4 regions of the Variovorax sp. PEI5 genome follow, and region 2 is predicted to be linked to each of the others. Evidence: predicted binding sites of a transcription regulator. Region 2 holds the regulator's gene; each other region holds the start of a gene.

Region 1 (4,227 bases), 420 kb from region 2:
TGACGGCGCGCACGTGGCCGTCGGGCGGCATGCCGGCGAAGGAGGGCGCGCGTGCGGCCGGCGTGCCGGGCGCCGGGGTCGGCGCGGTCCCGGCCGTCGGCGATGCCGTGACCGGCGTCACCGCCGTCGCGGCATCGGTGAACACCGAGGGCGCCGTCTCGGCGGCGGATGCCGCGTCGGCTCCGGGTGCCGGATCGGCGCCCGTCTCCAAGGTGCCGTCGATCACGTCGGCCGGCTTGGGCTTCTTGGCGCGCGACGGGCGCGGTGTCTTGGCGGCGGCCTTCGGCGCCGTGGACAGCGGCGCGTGCGCGGTGTCGTCGATCAGCTTGGACTGCACCGGCGGCGTCGCCGCCGTCTCGACGACGGCGGCGCGCTTGGCGGACTTCTTCGCGGCCGGCGGCGCGGTGCTGGTCGCGTCCTTGGCTGCTTTGGCGGACTTCGAGGCTTTCGCCGGCTTTGCGGATTCGGATTTGGACATGGCGTCGTCGTGCGTCAGATGAACTGGGCGGGGGTGAGGATCAGGGTCGACAGCGGCGGCAGGGTCAGCGTCAGCGAGCAGGGCCGGCCGTGCGCGGGCAGCGGCGCCGCCGTGACGTCGCCCAGGTTGCCCCAGCCGGCGCCGCCATAGACGGTGGCGTCGCTGTTGAGCCGTTCGGCCCAGACGCCGCCCTGCGGCACGCCCAGGACGTAGTTGACGCGCGGCAATGGCGTCAGGTTGCAGACCACCAGGGCCGGCGCGCCGCCTTCGCCGGCGCGGGGCTTGCGCAGGAAGGCGATCACGCTGTGCTCGCTGTCGTCGGCGCTGATCCACTCGAAACCCTCGGCCGAGAAATCGACCTGGTGCAGGGCCGGGACCTCGCGGTAGAGCCGGTTGAGGTCGCGCACGAAGCGCTGCAGGCCGGCGTGCTTGGCATCGCCGGTGGCCCACCACTCGAGCTCGCCATCGTGCGTCCATTCGCGTCGCTGGCCGAACTCGCCACCCATGAACAGCAGTTTCTTGCCGGGGTGGCCCCACATCAGGCCGAACAGCGCGCGCAGGTTGGCGAACTGCTGCCAGGCATCGCCCGGCATCTTGTTGATCAGCGAGCCCTTGCCATGCACCACCTCGTCGTGCGAGAGCGGCAGCACGAAGTTCTCGTCGAAGGCATAGACCATCGAGAAGGTGAGTTGTCCCTGGTGATGGCGGCGGAACATCGGATCGCGCGAGAAGTACTTGAGCGTGTCGTGCATCCAGCCCATGTTCCACTTCATGCCGAAGCCCAGCCCGCCCATCTCGGTCGGGCGCGAGACCATCGGCCAGGCGGTCGATTCCTCGGCGATGGAGACGGTGTCGGGATGCTCGCGATAGATCGCGCGGTTGAGGTCCTGCAGGAACTCGATGGCCTCCAGGTTCTCGCGGCCGCCGTACTTGTTGGGGATCCACTCGCCATGCTTGCGCGCGTAGTCGAGGTAGAGCATGGAGGCGACGGCATCGACGCGCAGGCCGTCGAGGTGGTATTTCTCCAGCCAGAACAGGCCCGACGAGATCAGGAAGCTGCGGACCTCGTTGCGGCCGTAGTTGAAGATGCTCGAGCTCCATTCCGGGTGGAAGCCCTGGCGCGGATCGGCATGCTCGAACAGGTGCGTGCCGTCGAAGTAGCCCAGGCCGTGCTGGTCGGTCGGGAAATGCGAGGGCACCCAGTCGAGCAGCACGCCGATGCCGCGCTGGTGCATGTGGTCGACGAAGGCCATGAAGTCCTGCGGCGTGCCATAGCGCGAGGTCGGCGCGAAATAGCCGGTGGTCTGGTAGCCCCACGAGCCATAGAACGGATGCTCGGTCACCGGCATCAGCTCGACGTGCGTGAAGCCCATCTCGACCACGTAGTCGGCCAGGCGCTCGCCCAGTTCGGCCCAGCCGAGCATCTGGCCGTCCTGTCGCTGCCACGAACCGGCATGCAGCTCGTAGATCGACATCGGCGCGTCGAGCGCGTTCTTCGGGCCGCGTCCGGCCATCCATTCGGCGTCGTTCCACTCGTGCTCGAGCGACCAGACGCGCGAGCCCGTGGCGGGCGCCGGCTCGGCATAGAAGGCGAAGGGATCGGCCTTGTCGACCACGTAGCCGTTCTGGGTCGAGAAGATCCGGTACTTGTAGACCGCGCCATGCGTGGCCTCGGGCACATGGCCCTCCCAGATGCCGCTGCCGTCCTCGCGCAGCGTCAGGCGCGTGGCCTGGTCGTCCCAGTGGTTCCAGTCGGCGATCACCGAGACGGCCCAGGCATTGGGAGCCCAGACGGCGAAGGAGGCGCCGCCTCCCTCGTGCAGCTGGCAGCCCATGGATTCATGGAGCCGGGCATGCCGACCCTCGCGAAATAGCCAGACGTCCTGCTCGCTCAGGCGCGATTGTTCGTTGTGCACGGGTGGGTTTCCTCGATCCGTGCCGGACCATTCCGGCAGCTTCTTTTCCAGACCATTGGAACGCATGCGTGTAATCGCTTCGGTGAATGCGTGCGCTTTGGCGTGTCGGACGAAGTCGATCGTCTGACTTCTGCATGTCCCGAATGGCTGTCGCCAGGACCATATGCCTCATGAATGAGTCAAATACTGTGTATAACCACAGTTCCATGGCCGACACCTTCATTCCCGTGCAAGCGCTCAAGGGCCGCGGCGCCGCGACCCGCCTGGCGCATCGCTTCGAGCGCGACGAGCGCGCCGCCTTCGACGATGGGTGGGGCACGCTGGAGGAGGGCGTGACCGACGCCCCGCCACCGCCGGCGACCGAGGTGCGCTTCGAGGACGCCAGATCGGCGCTCGGCCGCAACGATTCGCCCGACATCCCCTTCGACTGCTCGCTCAATCCCTATCGCGGTTGCGAGCATGGCTGCATCTACTGCTTCGCCCGGCCGACGCACAGCTACCTCGGCCTGTCGCCGGGCCTGGACTTCGAGACCCGGTTGATCGCCAAGCGCAACATCGCCGACGTGCTGCGCGCCGAACTCGGCCGCAAGGGCTACCGGCCGAGCCAGATCGCCATCGGCACCGCCACCGACTGCTACCAGCCGATCGAGCGCGAGCTGCGGCTCACGCGCGCCATCCTCGAGGTGCTGGAGGAGGCGCGCCATCCATTCGGCATCGTCACCAAGTCGAGCGCGGTCGAGCGCGACCTCGACATCCTGGCGCCGATGGCGGCCAAGCGGCTGGCCGCCGTCTATGTCACCGTCACCACGCTCGATGCCCGCCTGTCGCGCTCGCTGGAGCCCCGCGCGGCGGCGCCGCATCGCCGCCTGCGCACCATCCGCGCCCTGGCCGAGGCCGGCGTGCCGGTGGGCGTCAGCGTGGCGCCGCAGATCCCGTTCGTGACCGAGGACATGGAGCAGGTGCTCGAAGCCGCCTGGGACGCCGGCGCGCGCAGCGCCTTCTACACCGTGCTGCGCCTGCCATGGGAGGTGGCGCCGCTGTTCCGGCAATGGCTGGAGCTGCACCATCCGCAGCGCGCCGAGCGCGTGATGGCGCGCATCCAGGACATGCGCGGCGGCAAGGACTACGACGCCGACTTCGCCACCCGCATGAAGGGCAGCGGGGTGTGGGCCGACCTGATCCGCCAGCGCTTCGAGAAGGCGACGCGGCGCATCGGCTTCGACCGCGAGCGCCTGGTGCCGGACCTGGCGGCCTTCCGGCCGCCGGGGGTGGCAGGGCAGGGCAAGCTGTTCTGAGGCGGCCGGAGGCCGCGCCGGGCCGGTGCGTCAGAACAGCCCGGCCGCCTGCGCCGCGTCGATCACCGATTTCGCCAATGCGCCGGACTGCGCGCGCAGGTCCTGCGAGGGCGCGGCCACGAAGCTGGTGGTCCAGACCAGCCGTCCGGTGCGCGCGTCGGTGACGCGGCCGTTGGCCGAGAAGCCGGTGCTGACCTGCGAGCCACCGATCGGCACGCCCAGTCCGATGCCGCCACCACCGCCACGGCCGAAGCTGAAGCCGCCGATGCCCAGCGACACGCCCGAGCCGGCGCTGGCGGTGGCCGGCGTCAGCGCCAGCACGATCACCGCCCGGGCGCCCAGGCCGGCGGCGCTGCCGACCAGCTGGCCGTCGAGCTCGCGATCGGTCATGAAGGTGGCGCCGGCGGGCAGCACGACCGGCTGCGCGCCCTTGGCCAGCACCTCGCGGAACAGGGCGTCCTGGCAGATCTGCCGCACCGCCGCGTCGTAGGCGTCGCAGGCCACCAGCACCTTCTGGCCCTGGAGCAGGCGGGATTGC
Region 2 (4,227 bases):
TAGACGATCATGGCGATCAGCACGTCGGCCAGCACGAAGATCGTGTCGCGCACCGCGATGGCCGTCTGCATCACCTTGGCGGTGATGCGGCCGGCGAACTCGTCCTGGTAGAAGGCCATGCTCTGGCCGAGCAGCAATCGATGGAAGTTCCAGCGCAGCCGCATCGGCAGGTTGATGGCCAGTGCCTGGTGCTTGACGATGGTCTGCAGCGCCACCACCGCGATGCTGGCGACCAGCGCCACGCCGATCCAGATCAGCGTCGTGCCACGGTCCTCCCACAAGCGCGCCGGTGACTGGCCGCCGAGCCAGTCGACGATGCGCCCGAGCATGGCGAACAGCCAGGCCTCGAAGGCCGAGATGGCGGCGGTGAGCAGGGCCACCGCGGCCACCAGTCCCCGCGTGCCCTGCATGCAGGCCCAGATGAAGGGCAGGAAGCGGGCCGGCGGGACCGTGGGCTCCGCGGCGGGATAGGGAGGAAGGAGCTGCTCGAAGAAACGGAACACGGGCGGGGATTTCTCTCGGGGTGGCGTGCTCCCGCCGGGACGGTGCGCGCCGTGCGCCGCCGGATAACGGGCGGCGACGTCGCGGGTGCTTCAGCGACGTCGCTGCAGTGCCTCGGGATTCACGATGTGGGTCGGATTGTCTTGCACGAAGTTCACGACGTTGTCGAAGGCCTGGCCAAAATAGGACTCGTAGCTATCCAGCTCCACATAGCCGAGGTGAGGCGTGCAGATGCAGTTTTCAAGACGCAGCAGCGCATGGCCCTGCAACGGTGGCTCGCTCTCGAAGACGTCCACCGCGCCCATGCCCGGGCGGCCGCGGTTCAACGCCGTCAGCAGGGCATCGGGCTCCACCAGCTCGGCGCGCGAGGTGTTCACGAACAGGGCCGTGGGCTTCATGCGCGAGAGGTCGTCGAAGCCGATCAGGCCGCGCGTGGCCTCGTTCAGGCGCAGATGCACCGTCAGCACGTCGGCGGTCTCGAAGAAGGCCTCGCGACTCGGGGCGACCTGGAAACCATCGGAGCGCGCCTGCTCGCGGCTGCCCTCGCGGCCCCAGATCACGACCTGCATGCCGAATGCCTGGCCATAGCGCGCCACGAGCTGGCCGATGCGCCCATAGCCCCAGATGCCCAATGTCTTGCCCTTGAGGACCGAGCCGAGCCCGAAGTTCGGCGGCATCGAGGCCGACTTGAAGCCCGACTGCTGCCAGGCGCCATGCTTGAGGTTGCTGATGTACTGCGGCAGGCGACGCATCGCCGACATGATGAGCGCCCAGGTCAGTTCGGCCGGCGCCAGCGGGGAACCGACACCCTCGGCCACGGCAACGCCATGGTCGGTGCAGGCGGCGATGTCGATGTGGGCGCCGGCGCGTCCGGTCTGGGAGATCAATTGCAGCCGGGGCAGCTTCTCGATCAGCTGGCGCGTGATCTGCGTGCGCTCCCGGGTCAGCACGATGACATCGGCATCCTTCAGCCGGATCGAGAGCTGCCCGATGCCCTTGACCGTGTTGGTGTAGACCTTGGCCGTGTACGGATCGAGCTTGGCGGCGCAACGCAGCTTGCGCACCGCGTCCTGGTAGTCGTCGAGGATCACAATGTTCATGGCTTGCCATTGTGCCTCGCGCTCCGTGGACTCATCCCATCGGTCGACACGCACCACCGCCAACCACCGGCATGCCGATGCGACCGGCGTCCGTTGCCGGACCGCGCGCTTCAGTGCAGTGTGCCGGCGCTGCGCGAGAGTTCAGCGGCTTCCAGGGCGGCCAGCCGGTCGAGCTCGGCGCAGACATCGACCATCCGGCCCGACAGCACCAGACGTCCGGTGACGCCGCCGCAACGCTGGGCATCGGCGGTGCGCACCACGCGCAGCGGGCGCGGCGCCACGACGGCATGCGGCGTGGCCAGCGCCACGTCGACCGCCGCTCCGGCACGGGGCCCGCGCTTCGGACGCGCCGCCGCGCAGTGACCCGCGGTCGATTCGTCGGTGTCGGACGCGCGCGCCGGCATCCATCGGTGGGCGAAGGACTGCAGCGGTGAGAGCAGGTCGACCAAGGCAAGCAAAGCGATTCCCATGCGGATCTCCAGGTAACTGAGAGGTTGTCGAGCGGTGGTGGCCACCGGTGATTGAGGTTCGCAGGGGCGTGGTCGGACCGTGGCCGGACGCCGGGCGTCCGCCACTCCTGCCGCGCCGAGCGGGCCGCGGTCGTCCGCTACATGAGCATCGTGTTGCGGATCAGGCCGACGGCCAGTCCCTCGATCTCGAACGGCTCGCCCGGCTGCACGAAGATGGTCGGGTAGTCGGGGTTCTCGGCATGCAACTCGACGGCGTCGCCGGTGCGCTTGAGCCGCTTGACCGTGACTTCCTCGCCCAGACGGGCGACCACGATCTGGCCATTGCGGGCCTCTCGCGTCGACTGCACGGCGAGCAGGTCGCCGTCCATGATGCCGGCGTCGCGCATCGACATGCCGCGCACCTTCAACAAGTAGTCGGGCTGGTGCTGGAACATGGCGCGCTCGACGTAGTAGGTCTGCTCGACATGTTCCTGGGCCAGGATGGGCGAACCGGCAGCCACGCGACCGACCAGGGGCAATGGCAGCTGCGAGGTCCCGGGCAATGCCAGCGAGAACTGGTTGTTGCGCGATGCGTTGAGGGAGCGCAGGGCATCGCCCTTGAGCCGGATGCCGCGCGAGGTGCCGCTGACGAGTTCGATGGCGCCCTTGCGTGCCAGCGCCTGAAGATGCTCCTCGGCCGCGTTGGCGGACCGGAAGCCCAGTTCCGCCGCGATCTCCGCCCGCGTGGGCGGCGCGCCCGTGCGTGCGATGGCGGCGCTGATCAGGTCGAGGATCTGCTGCTGCCGGGTTGTAAGCTTGACGGGAAATGGCATGGAAGCTCCTTGCGATACTGTCTGGATATCCAGTATCTGTATTTTTGAACAGTTTTTGAAACTTTGCAAGACATGGTCGACGACTCACTCATCCAATGCTCGCGCGTCGTCGTGCTGGCCACTGGCGGCACCATCGCCGGCAGGGCCGCCGCCGCCGGAGACAACATCGGCTACGTCGCGGGCCAGGTCGATGTGGCGGACATGCTGCGCGGCATCGACGCGCCGGCGGGCATCGAACTGGTGGGCGAGCAGGTCGCGCAGCTCGACAGCAAGGACATGGACGCGGCGACCTGGCAGATGCTGGCCCTGCGCTGCGCCGCCTGGCTGGCGCCGCCGGACGTGGTGGGGCTCGTCGTCACGCACGGGACCGACACGCTGGAGGAGACCGCGTTCTTCCTGCATCGCGTGCTGGCGCCGGAGAAGCCGATCGTGCTGGTCAGCGCCATGCGGCCGTCGACCGCGCTGGCGCCCGACGGGCCGCAGAACCTCCGCGACGCGATCGCGGTGGCGACGACGCCCGGTGCCCGTGGGGTGTGCGCGGTCGCGGCCGGCGTCGTGCATGGTGCGGTCGATGTGCGCAAGGTGCACACCTATCGCCTCGATGCCTTCGATTCGGGCGATGCCGGCGCATTGGGTCATGTCGAGGAGGGCGCGTTGCGTCGTCTGCGCGACTGGCCCGCGCACGACGGCGCCATGGCGCGGCGGGCCTTCGAGCACATGAGCCGCGTCGATCCCGCGCGCTGGCCCCGGGTGGAGATCGTGACCAGCCACGCCGGCGCCAGCGGCAGGATCGTCGACCTGCTGCTGCGCGAGCATGCGGCCGGCGCATCGGATCGCCTGCGCGGTCTCGTCGTCGCGGCGACGGGCAACGGCACGGTCCATCGGGAGCTCGAGGAAGCGGCCTTGCGGGCGCAGCGATCCGGCGTCGGCGTGCTGCGCGCCACGCGCTGTGCCAGCGGGCGCATCGTGGAAGGCCCGGGCGATGCCGCGATGCCCGGCGATCACGCGCGCGGGTTGCGCAGCGCCGGCGACCTGACACCGGTCAAGGCGCGGATCGCGTTGATGCTGGAACTGATGGAGCGGGTCGACGCGCCTTGAGCGCCCGCCGGCCGGCCGGCGGGAACCGGGCCTGCGAGGAGCTCAGGCGCTGAGGGCCGCCAGCGCGCGCTGCGTGATCTCGTCGACGCTGCCGACCCCGCTGATGGCGCGGTACTTCGGTGCCGCCTCGGGCTCGTTGCGGGCCCACTGCGAGTAGTAGTCGACCAGGGGACGGGTCTGCTGGCTGTAGACGTCCAGGCGCTTGCGGACGGTGTCCTCGTGATCGTCCTCACGCTGGATCAGGTC
Region 3 (4,227 bases), on a different replicon from region 2:
ACGCCTACTTCGCCTCGCTGCAGCTCAGGCCCGGCAGCCGCAGCATGACCACCGATGCCTGCGTGCCGCTGTCGGCGCTGGCCGGCTGCGTCGAGGAGACGCTCGAGGACATCCGCTCGCACGGCCTGCTGGCGCCGGTCTTCGGCCACGTCGGCGATGGCAATTTCCATTGCCTGGTGCTGGTGGACCCCGACTCGGCCGAGGAGAACGCGGCCGCCGAGGCCTTCAGCCACCGCCTGGTGCAGCGCTCGCTGCGCCATGGCGGCACCTCCACCGGCGAGCATGGTGTGGGCCTGCACAAGATGCGCTACCTGGTCGAGGAACATGGCATCCACGCGGTGGCGCTGATGCGCTCGATCAAGCAGGCGCTCGATTCGCACAACATCCTCAACCCCGGCAAGGTCGTCAGCTTCGTCGCCTGAGCGAGCCGGCCGACGGTCCGCCGGACGGCCCAGAATTCCCCCCATGGAATTGCGCCAGTTCAAGTACTTCATCGAGATCGTCGACCACAAGAGCCTGTCGCGCGCGGCGGCGCACCTGCATGTCGCGCAGTCGGCCCTGAGCCGGCAGATGGCCGAGCTGGAGGCCGAGCTGGGCGTGCGCCTGCTGCAGCGCAGCCGCAGCGGCGTGACGATGACCGAGGCCGGCAAGGTCTTCCACGAATATGCCCGGGGCATCCTCCAGCAGATCCGGGACGCCCGCGAGGCCGTGCTGCGCTCGTCGGACACGGTGGTCGGCTCGGTCATCGTGGCGCTGCCGCAGAGCGTCGCCGCCACGCTGGCGCTGCCTCTGATGCGCGCGGCCGCCGCCCGCTACCCGAACGTGCTGTTCCACCTCAACGAGGAACTGACCGGCAACATGATCGACCAGCTGCTCGGTGGCCGGGTCGACATCGCCCTCTTCACCGACACCATGCCCGCGCGCGACATCGCCTTCGTGCCGCTGGTGGAGGAGGCGTTCGTGCTGATGCACGCGCCCCACGACCCGTCGGCGCCGGCACCGGGCGAGGTCTCGCTCGACCAGGCCACCGCGCGGCCGCTGGTGCTGCCGAGCCCGCAGCATGGCCACTGCACGCGCTGGGTGGTCGACCAGGCCCTGGCGCGCGCCGGCCGGCCACCGCAGCGGGTGGCGGCGGAGATCAATTCGGTCTACGTGCTCAAGAGCGCCGTCGAGGCCGGCATCGGCGCCAGCATCATGCCGCTGGGCCTGGCCCAGCGCGAGGTCGAGGAGCAACGCCTGGTGGCGCATCGCATCCAGGCGCCGGACATGGCGCGCGTGCTCGGGCTGTGCACCTCGCGCCACCTGCCCGGGACCAATGCCCGTGGCGCGATCTGCAAGCTGATCGACGACGTCGTGCGCCAGCTGTGCGAGGACGGTCGCTGGGCGGGGGCGGCATACGTCGGTCCGCAGGCCGCGGCCGGCGTGGCCTGACCGTTCGCCGCGAACGGCGGGGTCATCGCATCGACGATAGAAGCAAGGGACATCGTCCGACAGCCCGGCATCTGTATGCCCATACAGTGGAATCTTTAAGGAGCATCCCATGACCGACAAGACCACCCAGGCCCATGCCGACGAAGGCAACACCCAGAAGGACCCGAAGGACTGGGTCACCGGCGACGAGAAGATGACCGGCGCCCAGCACTCCTACCTCAAGACCCTGTCCGAGGAAGCCAAGGTGCCGGTCGACGAGAACCTGACCAAGGCCGAGGCGTCGATGCGCATCGACGAGCTGCAGCACGAGACCGGCCGGGGCGAGTCCAAGAGCGACACCTGACCCGGCGACGCGGACGGTGCGGGACCGCGCTTCGGCCGAGAATGACGGCCGGGCCGGTCCCGCGATGCCATGGAGCGGCGGACCGACCGGTGATCACATCGTCGTTACCGCAAGGCCTCCACCCATGCCCGCGTCCTCTCCACCACCCGAGTTCCCCGCCGCGCCGCCAGTCGACGTCGCTCGGCCACGGCAGCAGCAGCCACCACCGCCCGCCCCCGGACCCGTCACCGCCGTCATCGAACACCGGGTGCGGCAAGAAGCGATCGCCGGCTACGAGGCCTGGCTGCGCAAGGTGGTGCCGATCGCCTCGCGCGCGCCGGGGCATCGCGGTGTCGATGTGATCCATCCGCCCGCCGGCGGCCTGCACTACACCATCACCATCCATTTCGATTCGCTCCCGCACGCGCAGGAATGGTTCGCGTCGGACCTGCGTCGGCGACTGGTCGAGGAGGTCGCTCCCCTGCTGCAGGCCGCCGAGACGATCGAGACGCGCAGCGGGCTCGAATTCTGGTTCCATCCGCCCCCCGGGCAGCCACCCGCCAAGCGCTACCGGCAGTTCCTGCTGACGCTGTCGGTGATCTTCCCGCTCACGATGGCGGTGCCGGCGCTGCTGCATCGGCTGCAGGGGGTCGCGCCCTGGCTCGGCGGCTATGTGGTGGCGCATCTCGTCTCGGCGGCGATCGTGGTGGCGTTGATGGTCTACGTGATCATGCCGCGCTACACGCGGCTGATGGCGCGCTGGCTCTATCGATGAAGGCCCCGCGGCCCGCGGCACGGATGCTGGGACGCCGGCGTTCAATACTTCGGACGTAAAGGACCCGCCTACCGGAGGATCGGACGAATCGCCCGATTCGATGGCTCCCGGCTGATGACGCGATCGTCGGAGCGGTCGATCCTGGGTCATCGAACCACAGGACTCCGGTCCCAGGAAAGGCTGACGATGACCAGCGAACAGACACTGACGGAGATCAGGGAAGCCAACCTCACCTATCTCATGCTGTCCCAGAACCTGATCCGCCAGGACAAGGCCCAGGCCTTGTTCCGGCTGGGCATCTCCGAAGCCTCGGCCGACCTCATCGCCATGCTGTCGCCATCGCAGATCATGAAGCTGGCATCGAGCAACATGCTGCTGTGCCGCTTCCGCGCCGACGACGAGCGGATCTGGCGATTGCTGACCCAGTCCAACCCGGCCGCGCGCACGGTCAACGAGTCGACCGCGCGGCTGCATGCCAACCTGCTGATGTCCAGCCGCTTCGTCGAAGCGGCGGCCTGAGGCGCCGGGTCGACCGGGCCGGCCCTTGTGCTCAGTCGATCTTGATGTTCAGCGCCCCGACCACCTCGCGCCACGTCGCGATCTCGCTGGCGATGCGTTGCCCGAAGGCTTCCGGCGTGCCGCCCGCGGGCACCGCGCCATCGGCCTTGAACTTCTCGGTGGTGGCGCCCAGACGCAGGATCGTCGCGATCTCGCCATTGACGCGCCGCACGATGTCCGCCGGCAGGCCCTTCGGACCGATGAGTCCGTAACACAGCGTCACGTCGTAGCCCGGGAAGCCCGACTGGGCGATGGTCGGCACCTCCGGCAGCGACGGGATGCGATCGGCCGTGGTGACCGCCAGCGCCCGCAGCCGGCCGCCCTCGACATGCGGCAGCGCGCTGGCGGTGGCGGCGAAATAGACATCGACCTGGCCGCTCATGACATCGGTGAGCGCCGCGCCGCCGCCCTTGTAGGGCACGTGGACCATCTGCACGCCGGCGCGGCGCGCGAACTGGGCCGCCGCGAGATGCAGGGCGCTGCCCTGGCCCGACGAGGCATAGGTGAGCTGGCCGGGCCGGGACTTCGCCGCCGCCACGAGATCGGCGATGCTGCGGATCGGGGACGCGGGGCTCACCACCACCAGCAGCGGACCGGCGGAGATCTGGCCGATCGGCGTGATGTCGCGCACCGGGTCGTACTTGATCCTGTAGAGGCTCGGATTGACCGTGTAGCTCGACGAGATCAGCGTCAGCACGCTGCCATCGGCGGGCGCGGCCAGGCCGGCATCGACGCCGATCATGCCGCCCGCGCCGGAGCGGTTGTCGACGATCACCGGCTGGCCGAGCGCCCCGGTCAGCATCTGCGCCATGTAGCGCGCCAGGATGTCGGCGCCGCCGCCGGGGACATATGGCACGATCACCTTGACCGGCTTGGACGGATAGCCGGCGGCCCGCGCGATCAGGGGCAGCGCGGCGCTGGCGAGCAGCGCGCGCCGGCCGAGGGAGAAGGAAGAGGACGGCATGGACGGGTCTCCGAGAGGGTTGCGGATGCGGCGGGGGATGGCGCGGCTCAGACGGCCAGCGGCGTGGTGGCGCCATCCATGGCGACGAAGGCGCCATTCACATAGCTGGCCCGCCGGGATGCCAGGAACACCACCACGTCGGCGATCTCGTCCGGGCGCGCCGGCCGGCCCAGGGCC
Region 4 (4,227 bases), 800 kb from region 2:
CCCCTGGCCTGCTCGACGGACACGCGGATGATCTCGCAGTGCTCCTCGACGTCGACCGTGGGCGACTCGCCGGTGGTGCCGACCACGCCGAGGCAGTCGGTGCCTTCGTCGATGTGCCAGTCGATCAGCCTTCGCAGGGCGGAATAGTCGACGCTGCCGTCGTCATTCATCGGCGTGGCGAGCGCGACGATGCTGCCTGTCAGTTGCTCCAAGGGGATCTCTCTGTCGGGTGGACGAAAAGCCGGCATTCTACCGAGCGCCCCCGGATGGCATCCGGGGTGAGACTGCTTCGCTGGAAAGGGTTTGCAACAGGGCCGGCGTCTCGCGCGGGACGTGCCCGGAGGCGTCGCCGGCACGCGGGCGGATCGCCGCGATGCGCTGCACGACGCGCGCCGGCGCCTCCAGGAAGCCATGCTCGTAGGCCACCACGTGCAGGTCACGGCAGGCCTCGAGCAGCTCGCCCGGGCGCAGCAGGAAGTCCGGGCGCGTCGGTCGTCCGAAGGCCTCGTTGCCGGCCGCGAAGGTCTCGTAGACGAGCACGCCGCCAGGGGCCACGGCGGCCACGATGTCGCTCAGCCGCGGTCGCCAGAGGTAGTGGGTGACGACGACGATGTCGAAGGTCCGGCCGGCGAAGGGCCAGGGCCCGGCCTCGATGTCGGCCTCGACGAGTTCGGCGCCGTCGCGTGCCAGCGCGGCCAGGGTGCCCAGCGCCTCGGCCGAGCGGTCGACGCCGGTCACGCGATGGCCGCGCGCATGGAACCAGCGCAGGTGCCGGCCGACGCCGCAGGCGACATCGAGCAGCGTGCCGCCGGGCGCGGCCAGGCCGCTCCAGCGCAGCACCCACGGCGAGGGCGGCGAGGGCGGCGAGGGCGACGATGTGACCGGCGCGATGCTGTCGGGAGCCATGGTCAGAAGCAGGCCCACACCTGGTCGATCATCGTCACCACGAAGTCCGCCCGCGTGTAGAGCAGGAAGACGCCCGCGAGCACGGCCGCCCCGAGCACCCCCGCGAGCGCGCCGCGCAGGCGCTGCGCCAGGGGCCGAAAGCGGTGGTCGCGCGGCCCGACGGAGCGCGCGGACGGAGCGGGAGCGGGCCTGCGCATCGCCACCTCAGGCCGGACGCGGCACCGGCGCGCGCACGATCGCGGTCTCCCGGATCGGCAGGTTGACCAGGCCGGCGAGCACGCCCAGGGCGATGGCGATGTACCAGACGATGTCGTAGCTGCCCGTGCGGTCGTACAGGAAGCCGCCCAGCCACACGCCCAGGAACGAGCCCACCTGGTGGCTCAGGAACACGAAGCCGCTGAGCATCGACAGGTGCGCCACGCCGAAGATCTGCGCCACCAGCGCATTGGTCGCCGGCACCGTCGACAGCCACAGGAAGCCCATCACGCTGGCGAACACGTAGACGCTCATCGGCGTCAGCGGCGCCAGCAGGAACACGCTGATGGCGATGGCGCGCCCGAAGTAGATCGCCGCCAGGATCTTGCGCTTGGCCAGCCGCTGGCCGAGCGTGCCGGCGACATAGGTGCCGAAGATGTTGAACAGCCCGATCAGCGCCAGCGCGTAGCTCGCGACCTCGGGCGACAGGCCCTTGTCCTTCAGGTAGCTGGGCATGTGCACGCCGATGAAGACGACCTGGAAGCCGCAGACGAAATAGCCCGCCATGAGCAGGCCGAAGCTGGGATAGCGGAAGGCCTCGCCCACCGCCTGCAGGATGCTCTGCTGCGCCCCGCCGGCGGGGGCGGCGCGGCGCGGCTCGCGCAGGCCGAAGGCGAACGGAACGATCAGCAGCACGGCCGCCGCCAGCACCAGCAGCGCGTTGTGCCAGCCCAGCCGCGCGATCAGCTGGCCCTCCACCGGCACCATCAGGAACTGCCCGAACGAGCCCGCCGCCGCCGCCACGCCCATGGCCCAGGAGCGCCGCTCGGCCGGGATCTGCCGCCCGATCACGCCATAGATCACGGCATAGGTGGTGCCGGCCTGCGCGGCGCCGATCAGGACGCCGGTGGTCAGCGCGAACGTCAGCGGCGTCGACGACAGCGCCATGCCCGCCAGGCCCGCGGCATAGAGCGCGGCGCCGATCAGCAGCACCCGGAAGGCGCCCAGACGGTCGGCCAGCATGCCGGCGAAGACGCCCATCACGCCCCAGGACAGGTTCTGGATCGCGAGGGCGAACGAGAAGGTCTGGCGCGTCCAGCCCTGCTCCTGCGTGATCGGCTGCAGCCACAGGCCGAAGCCGTGGCGGATGCCCATGGAGAGCGTGACGATCAGGGCGCCGCACAGCAGCACCTGCTGCATCGACAGGTGAGGGGGGGTGGAGCGGGGGGACATCCTCCGAATGTAGTCATTCGAGGCCATCGCCGCAGCTTTCGGGCGACAGGCGCGACGATGATATTCGGGCGCACTTTCGATGCGCGACGTGCATCGACCCCGAAATCGACCGGTGGTACTGTACGAATATCCAGTTCTGCGAACGCGCTCTCATTACAATCCCACGCCATGGCGACTTCCCCCAAGAACTCCTCCACGCCCCCGGCGTATTCCGAAGGTTCGATCCGCGTCCTCAAGGGCCTCGAACCGGTCAAGCAGCGCCCGGGCATGTACACCCGCACCGACAACCCGCTGCACATCATCCAGGAGGTGCTGGACAACGCCGCCGACGAGGCGCTCGCCGGCCATGGCAAGAAGATCCGCGTCGTGCTGCACGCCGATGGCTCGGTCAGCGTCGAGGACGACGGTCGCGGCATCCCCTTCGGCCTGCATCCCGAGGAACGGGCGCCGGTGGTGGAGCTGGTGTTCACCCGGCTGCACGCCGGCGGCAAGTTCGACAAGGGCTCGGGTGGCGCCTACAGCTTCTCCGGCGGCCTGCACGGCGTCGGCGTCAGCGTGACCAACGCCCTGTCGACGCGGCTGGAGGTGACCTCGCACCGCGAGGGCTCGGTGGCCCGGCTGGCCTTCGCGGCCGGCGACGTGGTCGAGCCGCTGGCGGTGCGTCCGCTGGCGGCCGGCGAGCGCAAGCTCGGCACCACGGTGCGCGCCTGGCCCGATCCCAAGTACTTCGAATCGCCCGTGCTGCCGCTGGGCGAGCTCACGCACCTGCTGCGCAGCAAGGCGGTGCTGATGCCCGGCGTCACCGTGACGCTGGTCAACGAGAAGACCAAGGACCAGCAGCAGTGGCTCTACAAGGGCGGCCTGCGCGACTACCTGATGCAGACGCTGCATGGCGAGCCGGTGATCCCGCTGTTCGAGGGCGCCGGCCATGCCGACCGCAACGCCGACAACTTCGCCGAGGGCGAGGGCGCCGACTGGTGCGTGGCCTTCACCGAGGACGGCCAGCCGGTGCGCGAGAGCTATGTCAACCTGATCCCGACCAGCGCCGGCGGCACCCACGACAGCGGCCTGCGCGACGGCCTGTTCACCGCCGTCAAGAGCTTCATCGAGTTCCATTCGCTGCTGCCCAAGGGCGTCAAGCTGCTGCCCGAGGACGTGTTCGCGCGCGCCTCCTACGTGCTGAGCGCCAAGGTGCTCGACCCGCAGTTCCAGGGCCAGATCAAGGAGCGCCTGAACTCGCGCGATGCCGTGCGGCTGGTGTCGAGCTTCGTGCGCCCGGCGCTCGAGCTGTGGCTCAACCAGCACGTCGACTACGGCAGGAAGCTGGCCGAACTCGCCATCAAGGCGGCGCAGACGCGCCAGCGAGCCGGCCAGAAGGTCGAGAAGCGCAAGGGCTCCGGCGTCGCCGTGCTGCCGGGCAAGCTGACCGACTGCGAGAGCAAGGACATCGGCCACAACGAGGTCTTCCTGGTCGAGGGCGATTCCGCCGGTGGCAGCGCCAAGATGGGTCGCGACAAGGAGTCGCAGGCCGTGCTGCCCCTGCGCGGCAAGGTGCTCAACACCTGGGAAGTCGAGCGCGACCGGCTGTTCGCCAACACCGAGATCCACGACATCTCGGTGGCCATCGGCATCGATCCGCACGGCCCCGCCGACACCCCCGACATGAGCGGCCTGCGCTATGGCAAGGTCTGCATCCTCTCCGACGCCGATGTCGACGGCTCGCACATCCAGGTGCTGCTGCTGACATTGTTCTTCCGCCATTTCCCCAAGCTGATCGAGGCCGGCCACGTGTACGTGGCCAAGCCGCCGCTGTTCCGGGTCGACGCGCCGGCGCGCGGCAAGAAGCCCGCGTCCAAGGCCTATGCGCTCGACGAGGGCGAACTCGTCGCCATC

What was found. The regulator LexA, encoded in region 2, represses DNA repair genes until DNA is damaged. The targets are predictions, from matches to a motif close to ACTGTATNNNNATACAGT.
Region 1: AC1MLT_RS06425 (PA0069 family radical SAM protein) is a predicted target of LexA. The motif match lies at 2,580-2,597, and genes of this name have one in related genera.
Region 3: AC1MLT_RS17055 (DUF3072 domain-containing protein) is a predicted target of LexA. The motif match lies at 1,502-1,519, and genes of this name have one in related genera.
Region 4: AC1MLT_RS08205 (DNA topoisomerase IV subunit B) is a predicted target of LexA. The motif match lies at 2,452-2,469, and genes of this name have one in related genera.

Annotation. Positions count from the first base shown of each region.
Region 1 is NZ_CM155257.1:1,401,972-1,406,198, reverse strand. It holds gene AC1MLT_RS06435 (alpha-1,4-glucan--maltose-1-phosphate maltosyltransferase) at 1-31, opposite strand, end outside; gene glgB (1,4-alpha-glucan branching protein GlgB) at 493-2,394, opposite strand; gene AC1MLT_RS06425 (PA0069 family radical SAM protein) at 2,601-3,689, shown strand; gene AC1MLT_RS06420 (hypothetical protein) at 3,720-4,227, opposite strand, start outside.
Region 2 is NZ_CM155257.1:980,124-984,350, forward strand. It holds gene AC1MLT_RS04525 (ABC transporter ATP-binding protein) at 1-503, opposite strand, end outside; gene AC1MLT_RS04530 (D-2-hydroxyacid dehydrogenase family protein) at 594-1,601, opposite strand; gene AC1MLT_RS04535 (hypothetical protein) at 1,712-2,071, opposite strand; gene lexA (transcriptional repressor LexA) at 2,209-2,883, opposite strand; gene AC1MLT_RS04545 (asparaginase) at 2,956-3,981, shown strand; gene adk (adenylate kinase) at 4,024-4,227, opposite strand, start outside.
Region 3 is NZ_JBWXPH010000002.1:117,933-122,159, reverse strand. It holds gene AC1MLT_RS17065 (FAD-binding oxidoreductase) at 1-422, shown strand, start outside; gene AC1MLT_RS17060 (LysR substrate-binding domain-containing protein) at 466-1,431, shown strand; gene AC1MLT_RS17055 (DUF3072 domain-containing protein) at 1,541-1,774, shown strand; gene AC1MLT_RS17050 (antibiotic biosynthesis monooxygenase) at 1,899-2,528, shown strand; gene flhD (flagellar transcriptional regulator FlhD) at 2,715-3,047, shown strand; gene AC1MLT_RS17040 (tripartite tricarboxylate transporter substrate binding protein) at 3,079-4,050, opposite strand; gene AC1MLT_RS17035 (SDR family oxidoreductase) at 4,098-4,227, opposite strand, start outside.
Region 4 is NZ_CM155257.1:1,783,547-1,787,773, reverse strand. It holds gene dapA (4-hydroxy-tetrahydrodipicolinate synthase) at 1-248, opposite strand, end outside; gene AC1MLT_RS08220 (class I SAM-dependent methyltransferase) at 250-906, opposite strand; gene AC1MLT_RS08215 (hypothetical protein) at 909-1,103, opposite strand; gene AC1MLT_RS08210 (MFS transporter) at 1,111-2,334, opposite strand; gene AC1MLT_RS08205 (DNA topoisomerase IV subunit B) at 2,503-4,227, shown strand, end outside.